DNA from 2 places in the Paenibacillus sp. FSL H7-0714 genome. Region 1 is predicted to be linked to the other one. Evidence: riboswitches for the same ligand, from Rfam matches in the RefSeq annotation. Region 1 holds a riboswitch; the other holds the start of a gene.
What was found. A riboswitch is a leader RNA that binds a small molecule or an ion and turns the genes downstream of it on or off. The one in region 1 is predicted to bind preQ1.
Positions count from the first base shown of each region.

Region 2: another riboswitch for preQ1. It lies ahead of queF (preQ(1) synthase); the one in region 1 lies ahead of NST34_RS06245 (queuosine precursor transporter).

Region 1 covers NZ_JBBOPT010000001.1:1,403,207-1,410,369, forward strand. The annotation lists gene cobS (adenosylcobinamide-GDP ribazoletransferase) at 1-219, shown strand, start outside; gene NST34_RS06235 (YnfA family protein) at 368-694, shown strand; gene NST34_RS06240 (methyl-accepting chemotaxis protein) at 753-2,441, opposite strand; PreQ1 riboswitch class I at 2,785-2,830, shown strand; gene NST34_RS06245 (queuosine precursor transporter) at 2,841-3,554, shown strand; gene NST34_RS06250 (AMP-binding protein) at 3,764-5,245, shown strand; gene NST34_RS06255 (thiolase family protein) at 5,242-6,393, shown strand; gene NST34_RS06260 (FAS1-like dehydratase domain-containing protein) at 6,390-6,791, shown strand; gene NST34_RS06265 (MaoC family dehydratase) at 6,766-7,107, shown strand; gene NST34_RS06270 (SDR family NAD(P)-dependent oxidoreductase) at 7,110-7,163, shown strand, end outside.
Region 2 covers NZ_JBBOPT010000001.1:3,853,584-3,860,746, reverse strand. The annotation lists gene NST34_RS16985 (ABC transporter ATP-binding protein) at 1-228, shown strand, start outside; gene NST34_RS16980 (ABC transporter permease) at 225-911, shown strand; PreQ1 riboswitch class I at 986-1,029, shown strand; gene queF (preQ(1) synthase) at 1,193-1,666, shown strand; gene queC (7-cyano-7-deazaguanine synthase QueC) at 1,696-2,358, shown strand; gene NST34_RS16965 (6-pyruvoyl trahydropterin synthase family protein) at 2,358-2,840, shown strand; gene queE (7-carboxy-7-deazaguanine synthase QueE) at 2,833-3,555, shown strand; gene NST34_RS16955 (cysteine hydrolase family protein) at 3,683-4,207, shown strand; gene NST34_RS16950 (VanW family protein) at 4,208-5,026, shown strand; gene NST34_RS16945 (zinc-dependent alcohol dehydrogenase) at 5,108-6,244, shown strand; gene NST34_RS16940 (DMT family transporter) at 6,386-7,163, shown strand, end outside.

The sequences.
Region 1 (7,163 bases):
GCGCCTCTGGCGCTCGGCGCTGGCTTAGCCGCGTGGCCGCTGCATCTGGCGGCAGCGTTACTGCTGCCAGCTGCGGCCTTGGCCAGCGGCACCGTTGCTGCGCGGCGGATTAGCAGCCGGCTCGGCGGGCTCACCGGCGATGTGTATGGCGCACTGAATGAGCTGCTAGAGGCTGTGCTCCTACTAGTATTAGTGCTGCTCCAGCACAATTTCATATGAGTGGCTCCTGCGGGTGACGCATAGTAGCCAGCTGGCTCAATCTGTTTATATCCACTGCTGATGCTTGTGGGTCCAGTTGTTTGGTGGCCCGGATGCTTGCAGGTCCACATAGTGATATTTTTAGAGTTCAATAGGAAAGAGGGATGACATGGTTGCTGCCATTCTACTATTTGTAATTGCCGGCCTTGCTGAGATTGGAGGCGGATACTTAGTATGGTTATGGCTAAGAGAATCAAGACCTCTCTGGTATGGTCTTGTAGGTTCTGTGATTCTGATTGGCTATGGCATCATCCCTACGTTGCAGAAGTTTCCGTCCTTCGGAAGAGTGTACGCAGCCTACGGCGGGGTGTTTATTGTGCTTGCTGTGTTATGGGGCTGGCTTGTAGACAAGAAAACACCCGATGTATATGACTGGGTCGGTGCTGTTATTTGTGTGATCGGCGTTTCAGTCATTCTTTGGGCGCCGAGACACTAACAAAACAACCCGTTCAACACTTTCGTGTGAACGGGTTGTTTTTATTTAAGCCTAAGCTTTAGATCTTAAATTGTTGCACAGCTTCCTGAAGCTTCTTAGCCTGCTCATATAGATGCTGCACGGTTACTGCATGTCCTTCAAGCTCTATACGTTGGCGCTCGGAGTTCTCGGATAGAGTGTCCGCACTTTCTTGGGATCTTGAAGTGATTTGTGCGGTTTCCTCAACGGAAGCACTAACTTCTTCTGTACTTGCTGAGATTTGCTGCGTAGCCGCAGATACAGATTGAATATTCTGATTGATGCTTTGGATCAGAATCAGAAGGTGATTGAAGGCATCGCCCGCTTCTGCCACCTTGCCTACCCCGGAGGCTACCTCAGAATTCACATGGTTCATCTCAGTAACGGAGCGATTCATATCTTCCTGAAGTCCGAGTAGGAAATCACGAATCTGCTCATTCGCATTACGGGATTGTTCGGAAAGCTTGCGTACTTCTCCGGCAACCACGGCAAAGCCGCGTCCATGTTCTCCTGCACGTGCTGCTTCGATCGAAGCATTGAGCGACAGCATTTGGATTTGCTTCGTAATTTCAGTAATACTATGAACGACTTCTCCGATCATTACTGAACGTTCATTCATAACTTGTAATTGCTCCAGCGACTGCAGGGAGGCACGTTCAACATGGCGCATTTGCAGAACGGCACTTTGGGCAATCTCATTACCGCCAATCGCTTCAGCGGAAGCTTCACTGATCTGCTCAGTGACTTCGGTGGCTGCTGAAGCAATATGCTGAATGCCGAAATTGATTTCTTCCATAGCTTTTGAATTATCTAGAGCGCTGCTCGCGATGGTCGTACTACCTTTGCCAATTTCTACAACAGATGTACTAGAGTGGTCTGCCATTTCATTTAGGACCTCAACACGTTCCCTTAAAGAATTGGAATCGGTGACCACAGTATTTGAGGTGACGAGTACATGTCCAATCATTTCTTTTAGGCGCAGGGTCATTGCTTGGAAACTTCTGGACAGTTGAGCTACCTCATCACTGCCTTTAACCGTTAATTCCTCTGTGAAATCTCCCTCTGCAAGACGGGCACTGTAAGCTGCAAGCTTTGAGATAGGACGAGTAATCCGCATGCTCATAAACCAGGCACCAGTTGAGCCTATGATCAGCGTTAGCAGAGTGATCCCGGCACTAGTCCACAGAATACTGTCTGTTTTTTCTTGAATAAAGCTTACATCACTGCTTATTCCGATAACCATCGTACTTCCGGGAATTCCGATATAAGCTGACTTATGTACACCATGCGAGTCCTTGTATGTATCGCTTAGTCCACTCTTTCCTTTAAGAGCTTGCTGCATTGCAGAGGATACTTTAACAATTTCCTCCGGCTTTAATTTTGCATCATGATCTACAGACAGAACCTCAGCTTCCTTGCCTTTTAGATTGAGTAGAAAAATAGTCTCAACCCCATGCTGCTTTCTCTTATCCTGGAAATAGAATTCAAGATTGGTGGCTGCTTGTTCGTTTTTCTTTAGTGCTTGCTGAGCATGCATTGTATTTATATTCTTATATACGTCCTGAGCAGCTGCAGTTAGAATTTGATTGATTTGTGGCATGACATAGCTGTTGAAAATACTGGTGGATATAAAGTAGAAGCTGGTACTTAACAAAAGAGACGTGAGTAATAGAACTACAAATAATAAACGCGTAAATCTGCGACTGATCGACTGCTTGAAACGAAACATATTGTTCTCCCCCTTTTTATGGGCAGCGAAGCCCCATTTCTTTATATCCCTACCGACTGCTATTGACTGGCAACCTGCAATATATTCCATAGTTATGTAATATATCAACTAAATGGATCGGGAATGAAGTGTTTGATACTATTCTATAGAATTAACCTCTGGATGAATAGTGAAAGTTTTAGTTTATATAGCATATTTTTCTGAAAAAGATGAATTATTACTGACACTTTTATTTTTAGTTAATAAAAATGGGTATAAATACCCATTTCATAAATTGTTTATTTTTATGGATTGTTTGACGACAGTGTGATAGAGTATTAATGTTTTGTTCCAAAACTTAATGTAAGCCGCGGTTCGTAACCATCCCGCGTAAACAAAACTAGGAGGAGTTTAAGCAATATGTTTAATTTGATGTGGGGAGTTTTATTTGTTATTGTCAATTTTGCTTTTTTTCTACTCTGTTACCGCCTGTTCGGCAAAAGTGGAATGTATGCCTGGGTAGGTATCGCTACTGTAATTGCAAACATTCAGGTAGCTAAGACGATTGCTATGCCATTTGATATCGTGATGACACTCGGAAATACGATGTATGTCACTTTATATATGACCAGCGATTTGCTTAATGAGAAGTATGGAAGAGCAGAAGCACGTAAAGCGGTTTGGTTTGGCTTCTTCACCTTGCTTATGACGACAGTCATTATGCAGATGGTACTAGTATTTAAGCCGCAAGAGACCGATATTGCTCAGTCTTCTTTGGAGACGATCTTTGGTCTGATGCCTCGACTAGCGTTGGGTAGTCTAACTGCTTACTTCATTAGTCAGTTCCTAGACGTTCGGTTGTACTCCTGGATTCGCAAATATTACAGCACTTCAAGTCAGTTGTGGATTCGTTCCAACGGCAGTACGATGGTTAGCTCCTTTGTGGATACACTAATCTTCTGTACCATTGCATTTGCTGGGTTGTATAACTGGAGTGTGTGGTTTGAAATTTTGCTTACAACGTATCTAGCGAAATTCTTACTAACCGCAGTAAGCACACCTATCTTATATATCGCCCGAACTTTTACTTTTGCTGAAGATGGAATACCATCATCCGCTCATAAGAAGGAATAAACAACAATACAGCCAGCGCGTACCGATCATAATCGATGCGCGCTGTTTGATTTTTTTAGTCGTAAGAGGGCTTAATCGTTCCATATAAATATGTACATAAAATTAATATAAAGCTAAAATAAGCTATCGTAGCCATTCTAATTGTATCCCGAGCGAAGAGAGAGTACATAATCGGTAGTCACAGAAATTACGAATAGGTGTGGTGAAGGATGAATCTAGTAGTTCCTATACTGCGTCATGCAGCAGAACAGCCCGACAGCATTGCCTTAACCCATGACCAAGCAACTCATACCTATGCAACATTAGTGCAAGCGATGCGGAGAATTGCCAATGGTCTACAGCAAAAGGGCCTTAAGCATGACAAAATCGCTATTTTATCTACGAATCGCATTGAATTTGTCGAGGTTTTCTTGGGGGCTATTTATGCAGGCTGTGTTCCCATTCCTTTAGATCCCAAGTGGAGTGCAAATGAACTGCGGGTTATTATAGAGCAGTGCCAGCCGACAATGATTTTTGCCGAGCCGGAAGCTGCAAAGAATTTGGTCTTCAAGGACCAAGCCATCCCAACGCTGACTTTTTCAAATGAACGAACAGGTTCCTATGATCAGTGGTTGAAGGCTCTGAAGCCAGAAGCTGAATTGGATGAGACGAATGAGTTATTATTTATCGGCTTTACTTCAGGCACAACGGGGCTCCCCAAAGGATATATGCGTACCCATTTATCGTGGTTAAAGAGCTTTGAGGTATCGAGTGCTGCCTTTGAATTAGACTCTATGAAGGATGTTTTAGCACCGGGTCCGTTTGTGCATTCGCTGTCCTTGTTCGCTGTAATGCAGAGTCTGTATGGTGGAGCAAACTTTCATATTACGCAAAAATTTAGCGCCACACAGGTGTTAGAGCTGTGCAAGCAGATTCCGGGTGTGGTGTTGTTTGTTGTACCGACAATGCTTGAATCCATGATGCAGCAGGCTGTTCCTGGGCAGACGCAGATTGATGCGATTATTAGCTCAGGTGCAAAGTGGTCGGAGTTGTCCAAAAAAAAGGGTATAGAAGTGTTCGCTGGAACGCGTCTCTATGAATCCTATGGTTCCTCAGAAGCGAGTTATATTAGTTATTTGGATGTTCTGGAAGAGCATAATCCGAACTCTGTAGGCAAGCCCTATCCCGGAGTGCAAATTTCCATTCGTGATGAAGAGTTCCGTGAAGTCCCTACGGGGGAGATTGGGCAGTTATATGTGCGAAGTGATATGATATTTCTAGGCTACCATCAATTGCCGAAGGAGACCGCAGCAGCTTTTCGAGAGGGATGGCTTGTGTTGGAGGATTATGTTTATCAGGATGAAGCTGGTTATTTATATCTGGCGGGTCGCTTGAAAAATAGAATCATCTCCGGTGGGCTGAACGTTTATCCAGAGGAAATAGAGCGAGTACTGGAGCATCTTCCGGAAATACAAGAAGTAATGGTGCTTGGCGTCCCTGACGATTATTGGGGAGAACAGCTGGCAGTCCTCGTGAAATGGAATGGTGCAAAGCATTTATCTATAGACGAAATAAAGAATTATTGTCGCCAGTATTTAGCAAGTTACAAAGCGCCGAAGCAACTGCTGACAGTTGATGAGTTTATCTATACAAGCAGTGGCAAAATTGCCCGGCAAGCGATGAAAGACTATGTGAAAAGAGCGATGGTATGATAGAAGCAGTAATTGTTATGGCAAAACGTACACCGATTGGCAGGATGGGCGGCTTATTAAGTACATTTGAGCCGGAAGCATTACTGGCGCCGCTTATTCAGCATATTGTGGCAGAGACGAACCTGCCCGTCGATATGATCGATGATGTGATTATTGGAAATGTGGTCGGTCCGGGTGGAAATATTGCCCGGGTAGCTGCGCTTGAAGCGGGACTGCCTGTTTCGGTTCCGGGCGTTACTGTGGATCGGCAGTGCGGTTCTGGGCTAGAGGCCATTAATATAGCAGCACGGCTTATTCAAAGCGGCGCTGGTGAGATTTATTTAGCGGGCGGTGTTGAGAGCACGAGTCGTGCCCCTTGGAAAATGGCTAAGCCCCAAACCTTGATGGGGGTTCCGCAGCTATATACCCGTGCTCATTTTACACCTAGCGCTTACGGTGATCCGGATATGGGAATTGCTGCGGAAAATGTAGCGCGGAAGTATGGGATTTCGCGAGAAGAGCAGGATCAATATGCCTTGAAAAGCCATCAGAAGGCCGTTCATGCTCAGCAAAGTGGTAGGTTTCAGCAGGAGATTGTACCTCTTCTGGTTGAGGGGGAGTGGGTGAACACCGACGAATGTCCAAGGGCTAATACGAGCCTGGACAAGCTGCGAAAGCTACCTTCAATCTTTGAAGAAAAGGGTACTGTCACCGCTGGAAATGCCTGTCCTATTAATGATGGTGGGGCGCTTCTATTAATGATGTCCCGTGAGAAATGTCGGCAACTCAAGCTTAAACCTATCCTGCGTGTCGTAGATGCGCAAGCAGCAGGTGTAGATCCGAATTATTTAGGTATGGGCCCAGTTCCAGCTGTTCAAAAGGTGTTACATCGTCAACAGCTGACCATAGCCGATTTAGATATCGTAGAGTTTAATGAAGCCTTTGCTTCGCAAGTTCTAGCCTCACTGAATGAGCTTCAGATCCCACAGGAAAAGGTCAATCTTGGAGGAGGCGCATTAGCTATCGGTCATCCATATGGGGCGTCCGGAGCGATTTTAATGACTCGCTTATGTGCTGAAATGCAGCATATGCCTTATAAAAGGGGACTTGCCACTTTGGGCATTGGCGGCGGGTTGGGGCTGGCAACGCTTGTGGAGGTTACGGAATGAACAGTGTCCGACTTCAGATTCTTATGACTGCAGAGTGGATATCGGATTACGCACAGAGTATTGAGGCACCCGTGCAGACGACTAATGGCAATCTGATTGCTCCTTCTACGATGCCTATTATTTTTTGGCAGGTCTTCGATATTCCTTGGCTTAGCAGGGGAGAGCCCTTGCTTCACGGCACTCAGAAATTCTCATATCAAGCTCCGATTACGGCAGGGATGACGTTAGATTGTGAATTAGCATTAACGAGCAAGGTGCAAAAAGATGGCCGGCAGGGCAAGCTGACCTTTTACACACATACGCTGGTTTGTAAATGTGAAGGAGAGCTTATAGTCACCGCAGAAACGGTGTTAATTCGGGTAGGTGATGATCATGATGAGAAAATGCATAACTGCTGAGGCTATCCGGCAATATGCAGCAGCTTCCCAAGATCTGGCCGCTATTCATCTAGATGAGGATGCTGCAACTGAGGCTGGATTTAAGCGGCCCATTGCGCATGGGATGTATCTAATGGGATTAGCCCAATCCTTATATATCGAGGAGCATCAGGCACAGTGGATCACTCAATATGATATGAAATTTCATAAGCCTATAGAGGTCGATAATGTCGTGATTTTTGATTTTTCGGAGGATGACTGCCTGGTTAAAGTGACCCTTACAACAGAAGCAGGCGATGTTATTGCTTCGGGAGCTTTTTCAGTGAAAGAGGTGTAGTGATGAACAAAGTAGCCTTAATTACTGGAGCAACCAGAGGGATCGGGCGTAGTATT
Region 2 (7,163 bases), 2.5 Mb from region 1:
GCACTCGATGAACCGCATAGACTTAAGACCATTTATGGTAAACCAGAAATTGAAGTTAAATATCAGCAGGATGGTAAAGTGGTTATGAAATCCTGGCCGATTGCAGAAGAAGCTACTAAAGATCATATCTATCAGTTAATGTCTACGAATCAAATTCTAAGTATGCACAGCAAAGAAGCTTCGCTGGCAGATGTATTCGCTGCCCTGACGGGAAGTGAGCTAAGTTGAGTTATCAGATATGGAAGCTGTTTAAACATGAAAGTAAGGATATACTGGGTAATCCTGCGACTGTAATTCTAATAATTTTGCCTATATTTATGGCTAAAATCATCATCACTGTAGTGGACAAGAGCGGTTTGGACTTCATGCTTCTTTCTACATGGATATTATTTGCGCAAGTGATGGTTGGGATCATGATTACCGGCCCAGGATTAATTGAGGAGCGGGAGAGTAAGACTTATGATGCGCTGTTGATTACTCCGCTAAGCAGAGGCCAGATTATTACAGCGAAAGCTGGATCTGTTCTTGTTTTTTCTTTGTTATCACAGCTGATTGTTTATGTACTAAATCAAGGTTTGACAATGGATTTACTCCCTTCCTTATTGTATATGTTATTGGGTGGAATTATCTTTGTACAAGTTGGAATTATCATTGGTTTAAAGGTAAGTTCCTCCAAAAATGGTTCAGCCATCAGCTCCGCATTTATGGTTGTTTTTTTCTTAGTTGCTTCTGTGTACGTCGCTCTTCCAGAATGGACTTATCCGATCTTTGTTATTCTGCCAAGTATTGAAATCGTCCAGAATTTGAACAGTATTCTAAATGGAGAAGGAGTATTGCTCCTAGAAAGCCTGCTTTTGCTCTTGTGGATTGTGGTACTTTCGCTCTGGATTTGGAAGACGGGCAAAGCGTAGAACTTGTCAGAAGCAAATTACCATGGTATAGTTCAAGACGCAATATGCATGAAGAAGAAGTCTGCACGGATTGTGCAGGAGAGGTTCGCGAACTCCCTCTATAAAAAACTAAGAGTATATTAAATCTTATAAGCGGATGCAGTCCTTAACCCGGACGTTGCTTCCGTTTCTTCTTAGTGGAGCAAAGTTTTCGAAATCTCGTTCTTCTTTCCATTACCGGCCAAGGCCGAAGGAAAAGAGAGGGGTTTTTTGTCGTGTCAGAAGGAAGATTGAAAGAGGAAATGCAAGAAGTCACTTTACTTGGTAATCAGGGAACGCAGTACAAGTTTGGTTATGATCCAGCTATTCTTGAGGTGTTTGATAACAAGCATCCAGGGCGTGATTATTTTGTTAAATTCAACTGCCCTGAGTTTACTAGCTTATGTCCTGTTACAGGCCAGCCGGATTTTGCCACACTGTATATTTCGTATATTCCTGAACAGAAAATGGTGGAATCTAAATCATTAAAGCTGTATCTGTTTAGCTTCCGTAACCACGGTGACTTTCATGAGGACTGCGTCAACATTATTATGAATGATCTGATCTCACTGATGGACCCACGATACATTGAGGTATGGGGCAAGTTCACTCCGCGTGGTGGAATATCTATTGATCCTTATTGCAACTATGGAAGACCGGGTACGAAGTATGAGGCGATGGCGGAGCACCGCTTAATGAATCACGACCTCTATCCGGAAAAAGTGGATAACCGCTAATCCCAACAAGTTGATAAGGAGAGATTAAGATGAACAAAAAAGCACTCGTCGTATTTAGCGGCGGACAAGATAGCACCACTTGCCTGGTTTGGGCAATGAAGCAGTTTGAGGAAGTGCAGGTAGTTACCTTTAATTATAATCAGCGTCATGCGGCTGAAATCGAAGTTGCTACAGAAATAGCAGCTAAGTTTAATGTAAAACAGCATATCCTTGATCTTGGGCTGCTTAATCAGCTGGCACCAAATGCACTAACCCGCCAGGATATTGATATCGTTGCTGGCGAAGGTGATGAGCTTCCTAGTACATTTGTTGACGGACGGAATCTGTTATTTTTGTCTTTTTCCGCAATATTAGCTAAACAATTGGGTTACTCCCATATCGTCACTGGTGTCTGCCAAACGGATTTTAGCGGGTATCCGGACTGCCGTGATGTATTTGTGAAATCATTGAATGTTACGCTGAATTTATCTATGGACTATGAGTTTGCGATACACACTCCATTGATGTGGCTGGATAAAAAAGAAACGTGGAAGATGGCAGATGAACTTGGTTATTTTGATTATGTTCGCGAACACACATTGACCTGTTACAACGGTATTATTGGCAGTGGCTGCGGTACTTGTCCAGCCTGTCTGTTGCGTCAGCGTGGTCTTGAGCAATATGAGGCGGAGAGAATGGAGGCCGGTTCTTAATGCTTAACGAGGTTTCAGTCTGCAAAATATTTACGTTTGATGCGGCGCATCAACTAATTGGTCACAAAGGGAAATGCAGCAATCTGCACGGACATACTTATAAGCTCGAAGTAGTGCTTAAGGGCAAACCAGAGGCTACGGAAGGCCATTCAGACGAAGGGTTTGTTATTGACTTCAGCGATATCAAGGCGACTGTACAACAAAGCCTTGTAGATCGTTTAGATCACGCTTTTCTTGCTATGGGAAATGAACCTGTGTTAGAGACGTTAACGAATACGGGCTCCAAAGTAGCCTTGTTGTCATTCCGCACCACAGTGGAGAATATGTCTTCATATATTGCCTACAAGCTTAAGCAAGCAGGGTTGCCTTTGTACTCGGTAAAGCTATGGGAGACTCCAACCTCCTGGGCAGAGGTGCTGGCTGAAGATGTTCCGGATGAAGGGCCATCCTACCGTTTATATGGAGGCTGTGACTGTGAGTAAGATTCCTGTAATTGAAATGTTCGGTCCGACTATTCAAGGCGAAGGTGCGGTAATTGGAGTGAAGACGATGTTTGTCCGCACCTATGGCTGCGATTATCGCTGTGGCTGGTGTGACTCTGCTTTTACTTGGGATGGTACTGCTAAGGATAAGGTTCGAATGATGACCTCGGATGAAATTATGAATGAACTTTTAGCTATAGCTGGAGATAATTTCGACTGTGTTACGATTTCAGGCGGAAATCCTGCTTTGATTGGTGACGGGATGGGCACTTTTATTAACCTGCTACATGAGCGCGGGATTCAAGCTGCAATAGAAACTCAGGGGAGTAAATGGCAGGAGTGGTTCAATGACGTGGATGTGCTGACAATTAGCCCTAAACCCCCAAGCTCAGGAATGACGACGAATTGGAAAATGCTAGATAACATCATGAGTAAAATGGAGAAACTGGGTCGTTCTACGCATAGCTTGAAGGTCGTAGTGTTTGACGATAAGGATTTTGATTATGCAAAAGACATTCACCAGCGATATCCCAATGTGCAGCTCTTTCTGCAGCCTGGGAATGATGATGTCACTGAAGAAGGCGACATTTCTGCTCGACTTTTGGGAAGGCTGGAATGGTTGTTTAATAAAGTAATCATAGACTCTGAGATGAATAGAGTACGTGTCCTTCCACAGCTGCATGCATTGATCTGGCATAATAAGCGTGGCAAGTAAAAAGTATTTAAATGTAATGGGTGTCTGCTCAGCAGATGCCCTTTTTTTATTGATTTAAGCCTTTAAATAGTAGATAGAATGTCCCATAATCTGGTATGATTTTCATAAAAGTAGTAGGAGGTACTAAATGGGAAATTCAACTGCACTATTAATTATCGATGTTCAAGAAGCTATGTTCTCCTATCCTGATCAAAAGCTGTATGATGAAGAGGGTGTAATGGAGAGAATTATTTCCCTTCAGAACAAAGCTAGGGTAGCAGGTACTCCAATAGTTTATATTCAACACACCGAGGATGAGGAATATACAAAAGGTACGCCCACATGGCAGATCAGTCACCGCATCACACCGCAGGAAGGTGAAGTTATTGTGGAGAAGCCTACTTGGGATGCTTTTCACCGAACCGAACTGCAAGAGGAGCTACAGAAGCTGGGGATCACGAATCTGGTGATTTGTGGGATGCAAAGTGAGTTCTGCCTAGATACGACAATAAGACGCGCATACAGTATGGGTTATAAGAGTGTTCTCGTACAAGATGCTCATAGCACCTTTGATAATGGGGTACTGAATAGTAGTGAGATCGTTAAGCATCATAATGCAGTAATCGGAGGGAGATTCGCCCAGTTACGAGCTGAAAGCGAGGTTCAGTTCTAGATGAGTACACCTCAGGCTGCCATGAAACCTATTCAGCGTTCTCGACTTAGACTATTTGCCGGAAAGCGATATTTTATTTGGAAAAGATATTTGAAATGGTGCACTAGCCGCAGCAAGGTGGCGAAGCAGCGCACTAGTGAAATTTTATCTAATGAAGTAATGACTCATGCTACACCGTTATTAAGAAGTCTACGGAATGTAGATATGGTGCTTCAATACAATAAAATAACCAATTTACGTCTGGCGATAACGAAGCTGGATGGGCTCATGGTGCGCCCGGGTGAGACTTTTTCCTATTGGAGAAGCATCGGTAAGCCCAGTAAGCGAAAAGGGTATCTAGAGGGGATGGTGCTGCATTATGGTGGCTTCCATTCTGGAGTCGGCGGGGGACTGTGCCAGTTGTCCAATCTGATCTACTGGTTGACACTGCATACACCTCTTACGGTTACAGAACGGCATCGGCACAGCTATGATGTATTTCCAGATGAACAGCGTACACAGCCATTTGGAAGCGGGGCCACCTGTTCTTATAATTATTTGGATCTTCAAGTGAAGAATAACACGAATCAAACGTATCAATTAAAGCTCTGGCTGGATGACAGCCATTTGCATGGGGAATGGAGATGCGATGAGCAGTCCCTTTATAAATATGAAGTGTACGAAAGTGATCATCGGATAAGCCTAGAACCATGGGGCGGATATATCCGTAGCAATAAGATCAGTCGAAAAATATTCACACGTACCGGCGACCTAGTTGGAGATGAAGCTGTAACGGATAACTATGCGCTTATGATGTATTCTCCGCTTCTTCATGGATAAGAGGATAAGGTAATGGGTTATAACATAGAAGACACGTTATCGTTCTATCCTATGCTATACTCAAAGGAGCGGCTTAACAGCATGAAAGCATTAACCTACCAAGGGAAGAAGAAAGTGAAAGTTAAAGAGGTTGCTGATCCGAAGATTGAGAAAAAGGATGACATTATCGTTCGAATTACTTCTACAGCGATTTGTGGCTCAGATCTGCACATTTTTAACGGTGAAATTCCAGGTATGCATGATGACTATGTTATTGGTCATGAGCCCATGGGCATTGTTGAGGAGACCGGTCCAGACGTAACTAAGGTCAAGAAAGGCGACCGGATCATTATTCCCTTTAATGTAGCCTGTGGTCAGTGCTACTTCTGCCAGCATGAGATGGAGAGTCAATGCAACAATGCTAATGACGCCAAGGATACAGGCGGATATCTGGGTTATTCCGATACTTATGGGGGCTTTGCAGGAGGGCAAGCCGAATTACTGCGGGTTCCTTATGGTAATTTCGGCCCTTTTGTCGTTCCTGAGGATGCAGAAATGGAAGATGAGAAAATTCTTTTCTTATCTGATATTGTTCCTACTGCTTGGTGGGGAGTAGAAAGCGGCGGAGTGAAGCCAGGGGATACAGTCATTGTTCTCGGCTGCGGGCCTGTTGGTCTGCTTACTCAGAAGTTTGCCTGGATCAAAGGCGCCTCAAGAGTAATTGCAGTTGATCATATTGGCTACCGTCTGCAGCATGCGAAGCTGACCAATAATGTCGAAATTTACAACTTTGAAGAGATTAAGGATATTGAAGCTCATTTGAAGGAGATAACACATGGGGGAGCAGATGTAGTTATTGACTGTGTAGGTTTGGATGCCAAAATATCTGCTTTGGAGAAAGTGGAAACCACTCTGAAGCTACAGGGAGGCTCACTCAGTGCATTTAGAATGGCCTCGGATATCGTACGTAAATTCGGAACTATTCAGCTTGTAGGAGTTTATGGGCTTAATTACAATATGTTCCCTTTGGGTCATCTATTTGAACGCAACATTACTTTAAAAATGGGACAGGCTCCAGTGATTCACTATATGCCTTTGCTTTATAAGATGATTAAAGAGAATAAATTTGATCCAACAGATATCATTACACATCGCTTGCCTATCAGCAAAGCGGAGCATGGCTATGACATTTTTAGTGAGAAAAAAGAGGATTGCATCAAGGTGGTTCTGAAACCTTAGCCTTTAAGAAGCATGAGCTCTCGTCAGAAATGACATTGCTTATGCTTTTTTTAGTGAAATCTAATGAAAATAGATGCATTTTTTCGCGGTCTGCGTTAAATTAACATAAGTGACTTAAGATAGTGAAAGGACGCGTACCATGTGAAGCTTAAAAAACCGCCACTTCCTATTCCGATTTTAATGTTGATTGGGATTGTGGCCATCTCTTTTTCCGCCATTTTTATTAAGTGGTCTGCAGCGCCAGCATCTATACAAGGAATGTATCGGCTGTTGTTCACCTCGCTGCTGATGTTGCCTTTTGCAAGACCATACAGCGGAGCAGCGTTCGCTCTTCGTAAAAAGGACTGGATCATGCTAGTGCTCTCAGGCACTATGCTAGCTCTACATTTTTTGCTTTGGATGGGCTCTTTGAAGTATACTTCGGTAGCTAGTTCAACGATGATCATGGCGCTGGAGCCAGTGTTTATTATGCTGGGCGTTTATTTTTTGTATAAGGAAAAAACGGCTGTGTCTGCTATTCTGGGGCTGAGTATTGCTATAGGCGGAGTAGTGTTTATCGGTTGGGGCGATATTGGTATCTCTGCAGATAATCTTAAAGGTGATTTGTTATCGGTTGGAGGAACAGTAGCGGTAGCTGTGCATATGCTTATCGGTCAAAAGCTTGTAGTGCGCATGCCCTCATACCTGTACAGCTTGATAGTGTTCTTGTCAGCGGCTGGCGTGTTTGCCATATACAATCTGATTATGGGGATTTCCTTCTTCAACTATCCCGCGAATGAGTGGGGAATTTTCCTATTGCTAGCAGTGGTTCCTACGGTGGTCGGTCATATTTTATTTAATTGGCTGCTTCAGTATGTATCCGCAACTACGGTATCTATGAACATCTTAGGAGAACCAGTGGGTGCTAGTATCCTTGCTT